4 regions of the Paenibacillus sp. JNUCC 35 genome follow, and region 3 is predicted to be linked to each of the others. Evidence: riboswitches for the same ligand, from Rfam matches in the RefSeq annotation. Region 3 holds a riboswitch; each other region holds the start of a gene.
The links. Region 3 has a riboswitch for cyclic di-AMP ahead of AC2TF6_RS21910 (3D domain-containing protein). Riboswitches for the same ligand answer to the same signal wherever they lie in the genome.

Region 1 (4,667 bases), 1.0 Mb from region 3:
CGGTCTCGCCGGACATAGGCGCTTCCGCTCCGGGTCCCGATTTGACTCCGGCAACCTTTGCAGTAGGTTCATCCGCAGCCGCTGCCGTAACCCGCTTTTCCGCGAGCACTGCGGTAGCTCCCGCTGGCACCGGAGCGCCTGTTCTCCGTACGGCAGTTCCGCGTACCGCCTCACCGCCAACTGCAGCTCCAATTGCTGCGTCGCAAACCCAACCTGCTGCGGCTGTGCCGCTCAGCCGACGGCAGACCGGCCTCGGCGTGCAGGCGGCTGGGCACCCGCCGCAGCCGCACGCAGCGCCGCAGCCGCAAGCCGCGCTCGCCGGAGCGGCTGCCTCCGCGGGACCGCTTCCCGGGTCCCGCGGCAAAATCCTCGCGCTGGGAGGCGCATTCCTGATCATCGGGATGATCTGGAACGCTTATTTCAGCGCGCCCGGGCCCCCGCTGCTGTACATCAGCAGCGGAGCGACGCTGCTGGTGCTGGATGCCGCTTACGTACTGCTGGCAATCGGCCTTCCGGGCCGACGCAGCAGCCAGTTGAAAGAAGCGGCACCCTCCGGCAGAAGCCCGTATCCGCCTGCGGCGGAACAGGAGCCGGTGTCGCTCGAGCAGTACTACGCCGGACTGGGCGAACGTACGACGCTCCTGGGTCCGCCGCTATCTGCGGTGAACAACGCAGATGAAACCGTTTATCTCGGCGCCGAGTCAGCCCCGCCGCATGCGAAGTTCCGCCATCCCGTGCTCGAAGTGCTGCGGGAAGGCCGGAAGGAAACGATTCTGCTCGACGCGGATTCTTTTATTATCGGGAGAGGGGTAGGAGATGCCGACTATATCGAAGATGTACTCGGGATCTCGCGGATTCACGCGCAATTTTTACGGACGCCGGAAGGTTATGCGGTCAAAGACCTCGGTTCGCGAAACGGTACGTTTCTAAACGACGGGATGCTTGTTCCTTATCAAATGGTCGCTTTGAAAGACGGGGATATGGTGCGGATCATTCACACCGAATTTACCTTCCGATTCGGCTGACCGGTTCCTGTCGTGGAATGATAATGGTATAATGGACGGGTTGTTGAAGAAACGGGAAAGAGGAGAATGTCCAATGATTACACATGTCGTGTTTTTCAAGCTTAAAGACCGCAGCCCGGAGTCCGTCGAACAAGCAAGAGCCAAGCTGCAGAACATGGAAGGCAAAATTTCCGAACTGCTGCATATCGAAGTGGGCGCGGATGTGATCCATTCCGAACGTTCTTATGACCTGGCTTTGATCACAAAGTTTAACTCACTTGAAGATCTCAAAGCTTATAATGTGCACCCCGTCCACCAGGATGTGCTCGCCTATATGGGCGAAGCCAAAGACGGCGTCGCTCCCTGCGTAGACTTTGAAAGCTAATTTATTCAAAAAAAATCAGGTAAAACTCGTAAGAACTTGCCGTTTTTCGCGGCAGGTTCTTTTTATGGTGCAGCCGCCGGCAAAACACTCGATGTGAAAGTCATGGCTGCCATCATCTCTAGGTGAGCGAATTCCTATGCACCGATGTCATTCAACGCCGGAAGCCTCTTTCCGAGTAGCGCAATGCCACTGCAACGCCATCTGAAGTAACACAACAGCATAAAGCTTTACTGCAGAATCCCTTTATTTTAATGCTGCCGAAGGATTAACCGATGCCGTACTTCAATAAATCGTCCAGAAATCGTCCCGCTTAGTTTCCCCCACGCCTTCTGTATTATGACTCCTTACTTCTGCCCGGGGCAATAGGCTCCTAGCCGCCTGTTTTTTCGCAAAAAAAGCGGCCGGTTCCGGGTCAGGAACGGGCCGCTTTTCACAAAGCTGCATTAGATTGGATTGTAGGATCAAATTATAGCCTTAAATTGTATATTCGCATTCGTGCATTTGCAAAATCGAATTAGTTCGCGATAAACTCTTGAACCCATTCGCCGTTATAGTAAGCGACTCCGATTTTCGTAAAGTTCGGGCTCAAAATGTTTTCACGGTGACCCTGGCTGTTCATCCACGAGTTCATTACATCCTGCGGAGTGCGCTGTCCTTTGGCGATGTTTTCGCCTGCATACGTATAAGAGATGCCATAAGATTTCATCATATCAAATGGAGATCCGTACTTCGGAGAGTTGTGGTCGAAATAGTTATTTGTATACATATCCTTCGCTTTGTCCAAAGCCATCGCGGCAAGCGCGCTGTCGGAAGCGAGCGGTTTTAATCCCGCTTTGGCACGTTCTTGGTTCACCAGCGTTACGACTTGATCCGCGAATTCCGATTGGGAAGCGGCCGGTTTTTCAGCCGGTTTCGGTGCCGGAGTCGCGACAGGTGCGGACGGCTTGGTTGTCGGTTTCGGCGTGTTTACGGGTGCCTGAGTTTCCGGAGCGGGCTTGCTCGGCTTTGCCGGTGGTGCAGAAGGTTTCTGGGCTTCCGGTTTCTTTTCGGGCGCGGTTGGCGCGGCCGGTGCCTCGGCAGACGGTTTTTCCGCAGGCGGAACAACGATCTGCATGCCTTTCCAAATGAAATTCGGATTTTTCAACTGCGGATTCGATGTAAGAAGAGAGGCGAGATCAATGCCGTATTTATTCGAAAGGGTCGCGAGTGTGTCCCCGCCGGAAACATTGCACGGCTCGGCGGATGCGGATGCGGCGCCTGCTCCGAAAACGGACGTAAGGGCAAAAACACCAACGAGAGTTGCTTTTTTGATAGATTTCAAAGTAAAATCTCTCCTTTTTTCGGCCTGCGAGGTTAGCTGACGGATTCGGGTCAAAGAGCAATCACCCGGCCATGAGCATCATGGCTTCACCCCAAAAATGGGTTCCCCCGTGCTTCCGGAGAAGCTTCGGCCTTGTTTTTTTGCTTTCTGTCTGAGAAGAGGAGCCTGCATGACGCGCTGCTCTGCACTCTCTCTCGGAAGAAGCCTTTTAATCCTAGCATGCGATTTGCTAGATTTCACGGGACAAAGTTTTCCAGCCACGGCCGGATTGTTTTTCCGGAAACGGGTTTATCGTTTGAAAACAACGGGGAAACAGTGTAGTATCACCAGTAAGAGAACGCTTTTGAAGGCATGCTAATTGGCGTAAAATTCCGGAATTTACAGTCTTTTTTATGGGAATTTGCAAGATTGTAAATAAGTGAGATCTTTAAAAGGAACTTCACCGGTTAACTTTCTCGGCAAAACTGTCCGGACAGATAGAATCCGGCGGATGTGCGACAATTTGGGTTGATAGATAGAGGAATTTTCGGGGTATTAAGTAGAAGCAAGTCTTTACATAGCGCTCAGAAACGGAAACCGGCCGCCGGTCAGGCGGAGAGCTTTCCCTTTGAACGGTTTCGTTTGAAGAGCGACACTACTCGTACCGGGATAGAAAAGGAGAGGTTGAGTTTATGGAGCAAGTAAACAGAACGTATCTGCTGGAAGTGCTGGACATGCTTTTGCAAACGCCAAGCCCGAGCGGATACACCCACCACATTATGGATAAAGTGAAGGCGGAAGCCGAGAAGCTGGGCTACAAGCTGGAACTGACGAATAAAGGCTGCGGCATCATTACGATTCCGGGCAAACGGAGCGATTACACGATCGGGCTCTCGGCTCATGTGGATACGCTCGGGGCGATGGTGCGGTCCATCAAGGACAACGGGCGTCTGCGCCTCACGTCGGTGGGCGGTTTTATGATGGCTGCCATCGAAAACGAGTACTGCCGCGTTCATACGCGCCAGGGACTCAGTTATGAAGGCACTATTTTAACGACCAAGCCTTCGGTTCACGTTTTTCCGGATGCGAGAGACCATAAACGCGTCGAGGAGAACATGGAAGTTCGCCTGGACGAACTGGCTTTCAACAAGGAAGAGGTACAGAAGCTGGGAATTCGTGTCGGGGATTTCGTGTCATTCGAGCCGCGGGTCCGCATGCTGGAGAACGGGTATGTCAAGTCCCGTCATCTCGACGATAAAGCGAGCGTGGCCGCCCTGTTCGCGCTCATGGATCTTCTGAAGAACGAGCTGATCGAACCGGCCTGCACCGTTAAAATCATTGTGACCACTTACGAGGAAGTCGGCCACGGGGCTTCCTACATCCCGGCCGACATCGACGAGCTCCTTGCCGTCGACATGGGAGCCATGGGGGACGATCTGACCTGCACCGAGCAGGACGTCTCCATCTGTGCAAAAGATTCCAGCGGTCCTTACGACTACGCGATGACCTCTCAGCTTATCCGCCTCGCGGAACATTCCGGGATCCGCCACGTGGTGGATGTATACCCGCAGTATGGTTCGGACGCTTCGGCGGCGCTCCGCGGAGGCAGCAACATCCGTGCCGCGCTGATCGGCCCCGGCGTTCATGCCTCCCACGGCATGGAACGCACACATGTGGACGCCATCGCGGGAACGGCCTCTCTGCTGCTGCAATACATTCTGCACCCGGCCGCGGCAGCGAGCGACCCCGAACAGCCGGAAAATCCGGTCAGCCCGGTTTAAATCCGAAGAAATCGATTCTACATCCGGCTGGTCTCATCCCTACGCCCGACGGCGGGTATGAGGGCAGCCGGATTCATTTGGCGCGGCGCTTAAGGACGGAGGAACTCATGAGTATTATTCATGCCGAACATCTAGTAAAAACTTACGGAGAGAAAGTTCTCTTCGACGATATATCGTTTACCATCTCGGAAAAACAG
Region 2 (4,667 bases), 1.2 Mb from region 3:
GCCAGCTGCTGGGTCAGGGCGCCGATTCCGGGCCCGATCTCCAGCGCCCCCTTCTCGGGAGTAAGCTCCGCCGCCGAGATGATGTTGCGCAGAACGTTGCCGTCCGTAAGAAAGTTCTGTCCCAGACTTTTTTTGAGCACCAGATTGTGCCGGTTTAGAATATCTTTGGTCCGTTTGGGCGTTGCCACATCTTCAGAAGCAAAAGACGGGCCGCTGCCTTGTTCATTTAATTTCATAGTCATCCTCCAAGCTTCCGTCCCTGACGAAAGCTGCCTGTGCGTAAATTATTGATCCGGACGGTCCAACTGCTCTACGGCAGCTTCGAACTCTTCCCGGGAAATTTGAAAAGCGGCGCAGCGCTTGTAAAACTGCTTACCATTACAATACCCGATTCCGAGCTTTTTTCCTACTTCCAGTCGTCTGGCCGCGGCATCGGGATGAACAACGAGGCCGGCGGCGATCAGATCCTCCCATGTCAAAAGAGACGCGGCGCCCTCATATTCGGTCTTTACGTTCGCCAGAGCGGACCGTATAGCGTCCGGAGTCGCGTTCTCGACTCCGATGTCCCCCCGCTTCTCGGCAAGTTCCTGGGGGAGAAAAGCGTGCTTGCAGCCGGGCACCTTGCCCGAAATGATTTTGCGGATGCGCTCCCCCGCATGATCCGGATCCGTGAAGACAATGACCCCTCTGCGCTCCTGGGCCAGCCGGATGCGATCCAGAATTGCCCGGTTGATTGCCGACCCGCCGGTTTCGATCGTATCCGCTTCAACCGCCCGCTTGATGGCGGTTGTATCGTCTTTTCCTTCGACAACAATGATTTCTTTGATCATGTTCTTTATCCTCTCTTAAGCGCACAAAAAGAAGAGGGTTTCCCTCTTCTTTTTGCATACGGTTTGTTACCGGTTTGTAAATCTTCGTTACAGGTAACATGTTATCCTAATCTTGCGTCGGTTTATTCGGACCGATGACGTAAACGGTATATCCCCGTTTCACACCGAAAGTCTTGGCATAATTCATGCTGTCGAAATAAACGTCCATTTTCTGGCCTTTAATAGCACCGCCCGTATCTTCCGCACGGCGGTATCCGATGCCTTCAATGTACACCCACCAGCCTAACGGCACGACGGATGGATCTACGGCAATCGTCTGCCCTTGAACAGGCTTCGTTCCGCTGGCGGTCCGGTTGCCTACGCCCGGCTCTTCGGAAGAGTAAGCGGTCAAGGTAACGTTCTTTAATATTTTCTTCGCGTCTATGTCGGTACCTGCTTTAGTTACCTGCTTAGGCTTAACCGGTTCGGATGCGGCTGCCACCGTAACGACCGGATTTTTTGTGCCTACAGCCACAATCTTATCCACACTGGCGTTTTTGACTGCTTGATCGATAACTTGCTCGGATACGAGTTTTCCGTTTTCGAAAATCTTCTCTTTCTTTTTGACCAATACGCCTTCCTGGCCTTCCTGTACGACCTGCTCTTTGCCTTTCAGCAGATCCTCATCGGATTTCTTGACCACACTGAATGCGATGGGCTCCGAAATTTCTTCCGTTTCTTTCTTCACCCGGACAACTTCGATAGCCGCATTGGCTGAAAGCTCCGTGTCTTTGGCCGGAGTCACTTTGTCGTGCTCTCCCAGCGAAATATTTGAATCTTGCAGAACTTGATCTACCGTTTTCGCAATGGTATGCACAGTTTGTGTCTGCCCGTCGGCAGTTAGCTGTACGGGTGATGCATGATCGATGACAATCTTCTGACCGTCTTGAATCTTGCCGTCAAGCGGCATAGATACCTGATCGTGCTCACCGATTGTAATGGCTTGTTCATCCAGTAGGCGCTGTAGGACCCATTGTCTTGTTTCCACAACGGTTTCTCGTCCGTTTACCACCAATGATACGCTTTTACCAGCCGTACCGTATAACAACACCAAAAACATGAAAGTCAAAGCGAATGAAATGATAGCTGCAAGGATGATCATACGCAAGTTTTCATGCTTCCATCGCAATGCGAAGGACATGCTGGATGATCGCTTAACATGGGTCTCTGATTGCGAGATATTGCCCACTTCTTCGGTCCTCCTTCAAAGCCTCGCCTCTGTGATACGCATGATGATTTGGACGCGACTTAGGTTTATTTGGCGGTTCCTAACGGAACCCTTGCAATTGGCTCTTTCCCGCCGGCTGACCGGTTGCTCTCAGTCTCTACGGGGTCGGCATCACCTCCGCTTGATGTTTACCTGTATGCGGGTCGAATACCCGTCCGATATGGAACAAAAAAGGCCATCGGAAAGAGAAAGCTTCCCGGTGGCCTGTGTGTGAGCGCGACTAAACAGAATGACACGACAGTTGGTATCTCTCCCGGTACGCTTACGAGGTTAGCTGACGGATTCGGGCCGTGAGAGCTGCCCTACTCGCCGGCGGTGCTGCCTGCACCTGCCATTGAGATTCACCCCAAATTGTTTCCTGTTGTATCGGCCCAAAGCTGTTCCGACCTTGACAGCGGTTCCCCCGTTTTCCTTTTACGGAAACTCAGCGTTAAAACTTGGCGTTTATTAAGTTATCATGAAAGTATATTACGCTCAAATATCCAACCTGTAAAGGGGGCATATTCCCTAAAAATAAGCAAATTTAACCAAACCAATGGCATTTATCTAATTATCTTGCAGTCGTTCTCCTTTTTTCTCCCGTTATCTCGCTTCTAGTTTTCTCCATTTCCGCCGTCCCGCTTGGACATTGGGCTTCCAGGCATTTTTTGACTATAATAAAAGATACGGCAATCCGCCCGAAAAGGCCGAAAGCCGCAATAACCGATTGAAGAAAAGCAGGTGAAGGCATGGATCCGATTCTTCACATTTCCCGTCTCAGCGGAGGCTATTTGCCCGGAAAACCGATTCTCCGCGATCTCGAAATTACAGTCGGACAAGGTGAAATGGTCGGTCTGATTGGACTCAACGGAGCGGGGAAAAGCACGACCATCAAACACATCCTCGGGCTCCTGAAGCCGCAGGAGGGCAGCGTCCGCATCCGTAACCGGACATTGGAGGAAGATCCGCTCGGCTACCGGTCCTCGTATTCTTTCGTCCCGGAGTCTCCCGAATTGTACGACGATCTGACGATTGAAGAGCATTTGGAACTGACGGCGATGGCTTACGATATTCCGAAGGAAGCGTTCAAGGAACGTGCCGGACGCCTGATGAGCGAGTTCCAGATGGAGCCTAAGCGCAAAAGCTTCCCGGGCCAGCTATCCAAAGGGATGAAGCAGAAAGTCATGATCATGAATGCGTTTCTTGTCGAGCCCGCGCTTTATGTCATTGACGAGCCGTTCCTCGGCCTTGACCCGCTGGCGATGCGCTCTCTTCTCGACATTATGGCGGACTTCAAGAGCAGGGGCGCCAGCTTCCTGATCTGTTCCCACATCCTGGCCACGATCGAAAGATACTGCGACCGGTTCGTCGTTCTCCATCAGGGACGGATTCTTGCCCAGGGCACACTCGACGAGCTGAGACAACAAACCGGGCTGTCCGATGCGACCCTGGACGAGCTGTTCTATGAGCTGGTGCGGAGGAATCCGGCATGAACCAAGAAGCAGCCGTTCACAGAGAGGGCACGGCCGGGGCTGTCCGTCAGCTGTGGAAGCGCAGAATCGACCATTACCGTCAGGAAACGTCCCGCTACTGGGCTTATGTCGCAAGAAGCCAGTTTTTCGGTTTTCTTTTCCTGATTTTTATCGTGTCTTCCTATTATTATGCAAAAATACTTCAGCAGCTTCCGACATCTTTTCCCTACATTTGGATCGTTCTGCTCGTCCTCGTTCCGGCTCTCGCAGCCGGCTCGGTGCGAACCCTTCTGAAGAATGCGGACCGGGTGTTTCTGCTTCCTCTGGAACCCGTTATGAACGTGTTCTTCCGGGCAGCTTTCCGCTATAGTCTGGGGATCCAGGCCGCACGATCTATCGTTCTGATGCTGATTGCATGGCCTTTGTACAAACACTGCACGGGCACGGAAGGACAGCCCTTGTGGCTGATGGCGATTTTTGTTCTTCTAATAAAAACAGCCAACCTGCTCGGCTCGTGGCAGGAAGGCCGTTTTTCATCCCCCGGATGGCGTCTGATCTCAGCGGGTTACCGCTGGGTCTTAAGCGCAGCCGTCGTTTTCGCCTTGTTCGGTACGGGGCCGCTTCCGGGCGGGGTCGTTCTATTGGCGGGACTTGCCGTCTGGGCGGTCATGTACAGGCTCGGGCCCGGTCGGCGTGCAGTCGGCGTAGCCTGGGATTACCTCATCGACAACGAGCGCAAACAGCAGTACCGCCTGTACTTGTTTTTTAGCGGCTTCGCCGATGTGCCCCAGCTTCCTGTGCGCGTAAAACAGAGACGATGGCTGGCCGGAATTACGAACCGGTATTCGTTCCGGTCTTCCTCGCTTTATCTGTATCTCTTCACGAAGACGTTCGTCCGTTCGGAGCTGCTCGGCATCGTCGTCCGGATCACGCTTGTCACCGGCCTCGCAGCCGCGGCCGTTCAATCCGCACCGGTGGCCGCTGCGGTCTGCCTCGTGGCCCTGTTCATTTCGCTGATCCAGCTCACCTCGCTGGAACAATCGCACCGCTACACGTTCTGGCTGCAGACTTATCCGGTAGATCCACGCCGGAAAGTGGACGCCGTGGTGCGGATCATCA
Region 3 (4,667 bases):
GAGTGGGCCGAGGCTCCCTGGCCTTGGCAGGTGTGACGTGTGTAGAGGAAACTGCATGAACGGCCTAGACGGAAGAACAAGCACGGTTGTGCTTAAGGAGACGGGGGATTCCGATGTGGATTTACGAGAAGAAATTGCAGTATCCGGTTCGTGTAAGCAAATGCGATCCGCACATGGCCAAACTTCTGATCGAGCAGTACGGGGGTGCGGACGGGGAACTTGCTGCCGCGCTGCGTTACTTGAACCAGCGTTACACCATTCCGGACAAAGTAATCGGGGTACTGAATGATATCGGGACAGAAGAATTCGCTCACCTAGAGATGATTGCCACGATGATCTACAAGCTCACGAAAGACGCTACTCCCGACCAGCTAAAAGCCGCGGGCCTGGGCGAATATTACGTCAACCACGATTCGGCTTTGTATTACCAAAATGCGGCCGGCACACCGTGGACGGCAGCTTACATTCAAGCCAAGGGCGATCCTATCGCCGACCTGTACGAAGATATCGCGGCGGAAGAAAAGGCGCGCGCCACCTATCAGTGGCTCATTGACCTGACGGACGACGTCGATCTCCAGGATGGGCTGAAATTCCTGCGTGAACGTGAGATCATCCATTCGATGCGTTTCCGCGAAGCGGTAGAAATTCTTAAAGACGAAAGGGCGGCCCAGAAAATTTTCTAGCGGCCCGGACAAAAAGACGGGGGAACCCGTCTTTTTTCGGCAATTTTTAAGATAACCGAGTCGACAATTTCAATAGATATGGAAAAATTGAATAAGATTACTAATTTTTCCGGAACGTTTCCCATTCTGAAGGTGTCTTACTTATATAAAGGTTACAAGTAAACAGTCGTTTAAATGGTGCAGGTCTTATAGGAGTGGCTGTTAGGAGCTGGACATTGGCAAAAATTATGTCGTACTTACGAAAAATCTTAAAAAGCTCGTCAGCTTTCCGCGAAAAAATACCACATTTTTCCTATAAGTATGATAAAATGGAATAAGTTAGCAAGAAATTAAGAGCGAAACCTATATTTTGGAATAAGGAGGAGGCTGCTATTATGGGGATCACATTAAGTCTGCTGATCGGCATGTTAGTTCTTTTAGCGGCATCATTAGGTCTGCGCAAACCGAAGGAATTCGACCGGTCCGATTACGTGCCGTTTCGTCCTTTCGATGATATTTACGAGGGGAAGAAGAGGCCGACTGTAGAATCGGTACAAAGCCAGGCAGCCGTGAAAATAGAAGAAAAGTCGAGAGAAAGGAAACGAATCGCCAAATAAAGGTTTCCTCCTATGGGATGAATTTCCTGGATGTATGGTGAAGAAACCATGTCTTTTATGAGAAATACATGAGGATTACATAAGTGGATTGTGAGAATGGCGTTAATTTTCTTTCTCGCGTTTTTCCGGCCGAAAGGGCGGGACAGCATCAAATAGGCTTGATGGAACAGCTTTTTACAGCAGGTTCACCGGTGGATTAAAAAAATGAAAAGGTTGTTTTTTGCCAATTTGTGTGTGTTTGTTTCTAAAGATGTATGTGATAGCTTGTGTAGAGAGCCGAAACTTCTTCCGTTCCCCGGATTTTCCAGGAGCGGATGAGGTGCGGGGGATGATTTATTTCGGAACCGTATGTGAATGACTGCGGCGTCCGATAGGGGTGAATCGCTGGCAGCAGCGTGGGCGACTTCTCAGTCCGAACCCGACAACTAACCTCGTAGGCAATACCGAGAAGGAGCGTACATCAACTATGGCTTTAAAGCATCATTGGAAAAAAACATGCGCTACTCTGCTGCTGGGTGCAGTGGTGGCGGCATCTTCCGCATTCCAGTCGCAGGCGGCCGAAACGGAAGCGGCTAAAAACGACGGCCTGTTGTATTGGAAACTGGCTAAATCTTATCAGGAGATTGCAGCCGGTATGACCGATACTGTAGGACAAGCAGCCGATTCGGAACTTACCCAATCTTTGGTGACACCGGAAAATCAAACCCTGGTGCTATCCGAGCCAAATTCCATGTGGAACTTCGCTTCCCAAATGAATATGGACGTTCTTGACCTCTTATCGTTAAATCCCGATGCGGATCCGCTTAGCCTGCCGGCAGGCAGCGAGTTGAAAATTGTGGGGGAAGCGGCCCTTGAGCAGCTTAAAGCTTTAAAAGCGACGGTAAAAGTCCCGGCCCAGGCACCGGCCAAAGTTCAGCTTGCATCGGCCTCGCCAAGTCAGACGGACTCTATAAAACCTTCGGAGGCTCTTCAAAAGAGCGGCAAGCCGCAGGCTCCCGAACCGAAGAAAACCGCGGAGAAGAAGGTCGTTAAGAAACCGGCTGCCCAAGCGGCATCGGCTTCCGCAAAATCAGGCCAGACGCTGACAACCGCGGCGGGCAAACAGATTCAATACAAAAAAGTGCTGAATATCAAGGCATCGGCCTATTCCGCTGACCCGAGCGAGAACGGCGGATATGCCGGCATCGACTACTACGGCAACAAACTGACCGTCGGCACGATCGCGGTCGATCCGAAAGTTATTCCGCTCGGCTCCACCGTATATGTAACGGGTTATGCTTTCCCAGGCCTTCCGGCCAAGGGAATGATCGCCAAAGCGACGGACATCGGCGGCGCGATCAAAGGCAACCGGATCGATATCTTCGTTCCGGGCTCCAAAGATAAAGTAAACAACTTTGGCTATCAAAGTGTGAAAGTATACATTCTTAAATAACCATTAGCCGGAAAGAAGACGGGAGCGAATGCTCCCGTCTTTTGTGCGTTACAAATCCTTGGAAATTCCCATCAGTTCCGGAATCGTGACCAGCTTGTATCCGCTCGATTTCAAGGAACGGATCAAATCGGGAAGGGCCGTGACCGTACCGCTGAGATCATGCTTGTTGTTTCCTCCCGCGCTGTGCTGCAGAATGACTGAACCGGCTCGGGCGTTGTCCACAATATTGTGGTATACCTGCTTGCCGGATAGTCCTTTCCAGTCGAGGGAATCCACGTCCCAGTTCACGGCCAGCAGGTGATGGTCGGACATCCAGCGCACCTGCTCTTCATTGATGGCTCCGTAAGGAGGTCGCACCAGTCTGGGCGTATAACCGGTCAACGGTTTGATGACCTCTTGGGTACGCATAATTTGCGAAGAAAATTCCGAGGCGGTCAGTTTGGGCATAAAAGGATGGCTGTACGAGTGGTTGCCCACGACATGACCCTCCCGCACCATCCGGCGGATAATCTCGGGATGTGCCTGAGCGCGGTTTCCGATCACGAAAAAGGTCGCTTTCACCTGATGCTTTTCCAGAATATCGAGCACTTGCGGGGTATATTTGAGATCGGGTCCGTCATCAAACGTGAGCGCGATTTTCTTTCCTTGGGAGGTTCCTCTCATCCGGAAAACCGCCGGGTATTTGTGATGAATCTCGGCTAAGCTCAGCTTCCGCTGCTCCGTTTTCTGAAGGGCGTTCGCTTCCTGATGATGCTTCTGAACCGGAACGTCTTTCTTTTTCGTCTCCGGTTTGGGAGCGGATGCGTTATTAAGTTTTTTTACGGGCACGGGAGGCGCAGGAGCCGGAGCTGCCGGTGATACCGAAGGAGCGGCAGCGGTGTTTTCCTTGATCGCCGGAATTTTCGCAGGCTGGAATTTGGCTGGACCGGGTACGGATGACGGACCTGGATCTTCGCTTAGAGTGTGCGGGATAAAACGGTTTTCGTCCAGCCGGGAAGAGGCCGAGCCCTCGCCGGGCAGCTTTGCCGGGGAGCATGCGGAGACGAAGGCCAGCAAAATGGCGGATGAGACAGCCAAGGCTGCACGTTTCATGGGGAACCCTCCTCTAATGGCGTTTTCACTAGTTTTGTTTAGAGGGAGGAATTTTATCCGGGATTTGTTACAAAATAGACACAACAAAAAGGGTTGTCCGATTATGTAAATTATGTTAACCTTTTTAGGAGTGTCTTTGACACAATTTATACAAAGCCGAATCCGGTGAATCAAAAGCACCTGTACGGGGGACTTATTTCTGGGGTGAATGCCTGTCATTTTGCAAGCTAGGGAACCTCTTTCCCGAACCCGTCAACTAACCTCGGAGGCCCAAGGAGGAAAAATCGTTTGAAGATTTGGGTACAAAGCGTTGTAGTTTCATGCGCCGTACTGACGGCCGGTCTATTCGCGGCTTCGGATGCTCATGCCAATGCCGCTCGTTCCGCTAAAGTGCAGGTCAACGACCAACTGGTGAATACCGAAGGTACCGCACCTTTTATCGATTCCAGCAATAACCTGATGATTCCGCTTCGTCCTGTTGCAGAGAAATTGGGAACTCAAATTGGATGGGAACGTGCAGGAGCTCAAATGAGTATCTCGGTGACCGGGAACGGCCACAAGATTACGTTTACTACGGGGGAGAATCAGGCTCTCGTGGACGGCAAGAAGATCGACTTGCCAAGCAAAGCGCAGTTTTTGAACAATACGGTTTATGTTCCGATGAGATTTCTGGCGGATTCACTGTCTATCCGTGTACAATGGGATAATGTGAATACGATTGCAATTTTCGACGCCGATGGTCAGTACCATTCCCCGGCTTGGTATGCAACCGTGCCTCAGAAGTCGCAGCAGGAAAATACGATTGTAGCAACAGCCAACCAATACAAAGGCGTTCGTTACGCGTATGGCGGTACTTCGCCATCT
Region 4 (4,667 bases), 2.8 Mb from region 3:
GAGCCGAAGTCGGCGTCGCGCCAGCGGGGCATGACGGACTTTCCTACGCGTCTCCACAGGGCTTCGCCCGCCGTGAAAGAGAAGTAGACGGCTGCGGCCATCAGCAGCGTCACGAAGTTGATCAGCACGATCGAAAGCATCGCTTCCTGGCCGCTGCTCGTCAGCGTACTGCCGGCCTTATAAGCCGGATACATGTTGATGTTGTTCATGACGTAGATCACGGCATACACCGCCGTTAGCAGGACGCCCCGGGAAAAATCGACCGTCCTCCATTTAAGGACGGTATAGCCGAGGGCGATCAGGGCCATCAGGCCGTTGCCCCACAAGCTGATGCGGGTCCACATGGAGGCGGTATCCTCTTGGTGCTCCAGCCAAGACGTGAAAGCGTCGGGGAGCCGGAACGATTGGGTGAACGAGGAAACGGAGGTTCCGTCCAGTTTCACGCCGATCGTCAGCTTAGCGTCCCCGACAGGCTCTTTCCGCCGCTCGAACAGCAGCAGACCGGACTTGGCGGCAGGCGGGCTGATCCGCTCGAACTCCGCCTCTTCGTAGCCCTGCCTCGCTATCGCTTCCCGGGCGAGCTTCTCCGCATCGGCCGCGGACACGACGGCCCGGTCTTCGCCGCCGATGCCGGACCAGCCGATGACGGCTTTCGTGGTCATATGGATATCGATGATCCACTTCCGGACCGAAGGGGAAGCCTCGGTGACTTCTACCCGATAGTAATCGACGGGCACCCGGCTGGCGTAGCTTTTGTCATACAACGTTTGAAGCTTCTCTTTGGTGAGATAACCGCTGAGTTCCTTCTCCGATTGGTAGCTGACGAATGTGCCGGGAGCCCCGCCGCCCGTAACGACGCCGGAACCGTTTACTGTATCGGCGCCCTGCCTTTGCCGCAGCCATGCGACCGCTGCCTCCGCGGCTTGTTCTTTCGTAATGGAGGTTGCCGTTTCGTAAGGATCGGAACCGGCGGGAGCGGCCCCGGTATTATAGATGAAAACTACGGCTGCATATAGAAGGAATCCGGTCAGGGCGAGCAGCAGCAGCGGTTTATCCAGACCGTATTTTTTCATGGTCAGCTCCTTCTCCGATTGTTTTTTTAACCGTATCATAGTTTGCGTAAGGATGCCAATTCGTGACTCCCAGTTAGCTGCAGGAAGATTGTCTATGTTTCCCCCCGTAAAATCCGGTTAAAAGGGCTTTGTGCTTGTTTAATAACAGATATATAATGCGGATGATTCATTTCTTCGCGCAACTTCATACGCCGAATTTCCGCAGGAAAACGGGGGAACCATACTTTGGGGTGAATTTTACCGCTTGTGCCTGAATAGGGAAGGGTAAATAGGGTGGCCTGTACATCCGAATCCGTCAGCTAACCTCGTAGGCGACAGCAGGAACCATAACCGAAAGGCAGTGGGTTTCCAGTGTCTTTTTTGTGCTTCATATAGGAGGAAATTATGTGTTAAAAAAGTCGAGGTTTACGCCGCCTCAGATTCTCGTTCTCGGGTTTGCGCTCATTATTCTCGTCGGCTCCGGCCTGCTGATGCTGCCGGTCTCGTCAACGGACGGGCTGCCGCTTCCGTTCATCGACGCCCTCTTCACGGCCACCTCGGCTACCTGTGTAACAGGTCTGGTCGTGGTAGACACCGGGTCGCATTTTACGATGTTCGGGCAAATTGTCATTATCTCGCTGATTCAAATCGGCGGCCTCGGATTCATGAGTATGGCGACGCTTTTTGCCTTCATCCTGCGCAAGAAGATATCGCTCCGCGAAAGGCTACTGCTTCAGGAAGCCTTGAACCAGGGCAGCATGGAAGGGATTGTCCGCCTTTTCCGGAAAGTACTGATCTACTCGCTGAGCATCGAAGGAATCGCGGCTGTCCTGTTTACCGCCCGCTGGTCGATGGATCTCGGTTTTCCGAAGGGGCTGTACTACGGCATCTGGCACGCCGTTTCCTTTTTCAACAATGCCGGGTTTGACCTGTTCGGTCCCATTACCGGCCCATTCTCTTCGCTGACCGCTTACGCCGACGATTTTATTACCAATGTAGTGACGATGGCGCTCATCGTTCTGGGCGGGATCGGTTTTATCGTGATGTCCGATGTGATGGATTACCGGAAAACGAAGAGGCTGACCCTTCACTCCAAGGTGGTGCTGAGCGCCACAAGCATTCTGATCGTGACCGGGGCGCTTGTTATTTTTATCTTCGAGTATTCCAATTCGAAAACGCTGGGTTCGCTGGACTTCGGCGGCAAGATTCTCGCTTCGTTCTTTCAATCGGTCACACCGCGTACGGCGGGAGCGAACACGCTTGATCTCGCTTCTCTCCGCCAAGCGACTCAATTTTTCATGATCATCCTGATGTTTATCGGGGCTTCTCCCGGTTCTACCGGGGGCGGGATCAAGACGACTACGTTTACGATGCTGGTCGGGGCAATCGTGGCGATGGTGCGGGGAAAAGAAGATATCGTCTTCTTCCGCAACCGTCTCGGCAAGGAACGCATCCTGAAGGCGATCACTTTGACGATGTTTGCACTCTTTCTTGTTATTTTCGTTACCATGCTTCTGTCTACGACGGAAGATCACGAGTTTCTTATGATTTTGTATGAAGTGACCTCGGCATTCGGGACTGTAGGACTCACCCTGGGGCTGACCACGAAGCTTACCGCGTTCGGCAAGGTTATGATCGCCTTGACCATGTTCGCCGGACGTCTCGGGCCTTTGACATTGGCGTATGCGCTGCAGCCTAAAGCCGAGAAAGAACTGTACCGTTATCCAGAAGGAAAAATCACGATAGGTTAAGGAGAAACAAAACAATGGCTTTCATTCAATATGCAGTTATCGGACTCGGACGCTTCGGTTCCAGCTTGTCCCAAGAATTGACTCAGCTCGGGCACGAGGTGCTGGGCATCGACAGAGACGAAGAGAAAGTGGACGAGATGAGCGACAAGCTCACCCATACCGTAGTTGCGGACGCGACGGATGAAGAGGTTCTCCGCTCGCTCGGCGTCCGCAATTTCGACTGCGCCGTCGTGGCTATCGGAGACAACATCCAGGCGAGTATCATGGCGGCGATTCTGCTTAAGGAGCTAGGCGTTAAAACGGTCGTCGCGAAGGCGTTGACCGATCAGCATGCCAAGGTGCTTGAAAAAATCGGCGTGGACCGGATTATCTTTCCGGAGCGGGATATGGGCGTGCGCGTGGCTCACCAGCTGGTGTCGCCGAACCTTCTCGATTACATCGAATTGTCCAAAAACTATACGATCGCGGAGCTCGTCGTTTCCCGGCGTATTTCCGGCCTTACTCTAAAGGAACTCGATCCGAGGGCCAAGTACGGCTGCAGTATCGTCGCCATCAATAAAACGGACGACGTGATTATCGCGCCTACCGCCGAAGATGTCCTGCACGAGAAAGACGTGATGGTCGTCATCGGCACGAAAGAGCAGATCGATACGTTTGAGAGCCGCGCGATCCGCTAAGAAGCGGGAAAGGGGCGTATGCGCATGGAGAATGCTTTGACACAGCTCATAGACTATGAGCTGTATTTATTTATCCTGATTGTCGTTCTGGGCATGTTGTTCGGCAAACTGGCGGGATGGCTGCGCCTGCCCGATGTGGCGCTTTTTCTGATCGCGGGGATGATTTTCGGACAAGCGTTTCACTGGATCGCGGAACCGAGCAGTTCGCTGACCAACCAGTTCATCCTGGTCGTCGGCTCCACGCTCATTCTGTTTGACGGTGGGCGCAATATCCGGCTGAGCGGGCTGAAGCATGTCTGGATCTCCGTCACGCTGCTGAGCATACCGGGCGTCATCCTTACGTGCGCGGCGGTCGCGGCCGCTTCCCACTGGTTTCTCGGCCTGCCCTGGCTGCACGCGCTTCTCCTCGGAGCTATCATCTCTTCCACCGATCCGGCTACGCTTATTCCCGTGTTCAAACAGGTGAGAATCCGGACCAAAGTGCGCGAGACGGTGGAGAGCGAGTCGGCATTCAATGACGCTACGGGCTCCATCCTTACCTTCTCGCTGATTGCCATTCTTCTGGGAACGGAGCACGTATCCGTCGCTTCAGGCGCCTGGCAGTTTGTGAAAACCGCGCTGGGCGGGCTGTCGGTCGGCGCCATTATCGGGTATGCGGGAGCCTTCCTGACCGCACACGTGAAAATCGGCTTTCTGCGCGATTACGCGACGATCCTGATGCTGGCGGCGGCTCTCGGCTCTTATCTGGCGGGTGAACATCTGGGGGTCAGCGGTTTTATGGCGACGTTCACGGCCGGGCTGATCTGGGGCAATTCCGACGTCTTCAAGCTGCATATGGAGGATAAAAAGCAGGAAATGACGCATTTCTCGGAAAATGTGACCGTTCTGATGCGGATGCTGATTTTTATCCTGCTCGGCAGCCAGGTCAATTTTCCGCTGCTTCTCAAGTATTTGTGGCCGAGTCTCGGCATAATTTTCGTGTTCATGTTCATCGCCCGTCCGCTGGTCGTGCTTCTCTGCGCGCTGCCGGACCGCAAAGCGAAATGGACTTGGAGAGAGATTGTCTTCATGTTCTGGGTGAGGGAAACCGGCGTGATTCCGGCCGCGCTTTCCGGCATGGTGGCGGGGCTGGGCATCGCCCATGCGGATCTGATCGCTTCCGTTACGTTTATGGCGGTTCTGATCAC

Region 1: another riboswitch for cyclic di-AMP. It lies ahead of AC2TF6_RS17045 (CAP domain-containing protein); the one in region 3 lies ahead of AC2TF6_RS21910 (3D domain-containing protein).
Region 2: another riboswitch for cyclic di-AMP. It lies ahead of AC2TF6_RS27350 (resuscitation-promoting factor); the one in region 3 lies ahead of AC2TF6_RS21910 (3D domain-containing protein).
Region 4: another riboswitch for cyclic di-AMP. It lies ahead of AC2TF6_RS06350 (TrkH family potassium uptake protein); the one in region 3 lies ahead of AC2TF6_RS21910 (3D domain-containing protein).

What each region holds. Positions count from the first base shown of each region.
Region 1 covers NZ_CM177771.1:3,829,253-3,833,919, reverse strand. The annotation lists gene AC2TF6_RS17055 (FHA domain-containing protein) at 1-1,025, shown strand, start outside; gene AC2TF6_RS17050 (Dabb family protein) at 1,099-1,389, shown strand; gene AC2TF6_RS17045 (CAP domain-containing protein) at 1,904-2,710, opposite strand; cyclic di-AMP (ydaO/yuaA leader) riboswitch at 2,717-2,852, opposite strand; gene AC2TF6_RS17040 (M42 family metallopeptidase) at 3,382-4,470, shown strand; gene AC2TF6_RS17035 (ABC-F family ATP-binding cassette domain-containing protein) at 4,578-4,667, shown strand, end outside.
Region 2 covers NZ_CM177771.1:6,029,866-6,034,532, forward strand. The annotation lists gene rsmA (16S rRNA (adenine(1518)-N(6)/adenine(1519)-N(6))-dimethyltransferase RsmA) at 1-236, opposite strand, end outside; gene rnmV (ribonuclease M5) at 285-830, opposite strand; gene AC2TF6_RS27350 (resuscitation-promoting factor) at 937-2,058, opposite strand; cyclic di-AMP (ydaO/yuaA leader) riboswitch at 2,343-2,537, opposite strand; gene AC2TF6_RS27355 (ABC transporter ATP-binding protein) at 2,826-3,569, shown strand; gene AC2TF6_RS27360 (ABC transporter permease) at 3,566-4,667, shown strand, end outside.
Region 3 covers NZ_CM177771.1:4,845,890-4,850,556, reverse strand. The annotation lists gene AC2TF6_RS21925 (spore coat protein CotJB) at 1-36, shown strand, start outside; gene AC2TF6_RS21920 (manganese catalase family protein) at 114-683, shown strand; gene AC2TF6_RS21915 (hypothetical protein) at 1,058-1,279, shown strand; cyclic di-AMP (ydaO/yuaA leader) riboswitch at 1,544-1,734, shown strand; gene AC2TF6_RS21910 (3D domain-containing protein) at 1,746-2,711, shown strand; gene AC2TF6_RS21905 (polysaccharide deacetylase family protein) at 2,760-3,803, opposite strand; cyclic di-AMP (ydaO/yuaA leader) riboswitch at 3,948-4,088, shown strand; gene AC2TF6_RS21900 (C40 family peptidase) at 4,092-4,667, shown strand, end outside.
Region 4 covers NZ_CM177771.1:1,399,746-1,404,412, forward strand. The annotation lists gene AC2TF6_RS06345 (CPBP family intramembrane glutamic endopeptidase) at 1-1,073, opposite strand, end outside; cyclic di-AMP (ydaO/yuaA leader) riboswitch at 1,253-1,402, shown strand; gene AC2TF6_RS06350 (TrkH family potassium uptake protein) at 1,460-2,803, shown strand; gene AC2TF6_RS06355 (potassium channel family protein) at 2,818-3,480, shown strand; gene AC2TF6_RS06360 (cation:proton antiporter) at 3,505-4,667, shown strand, end outside.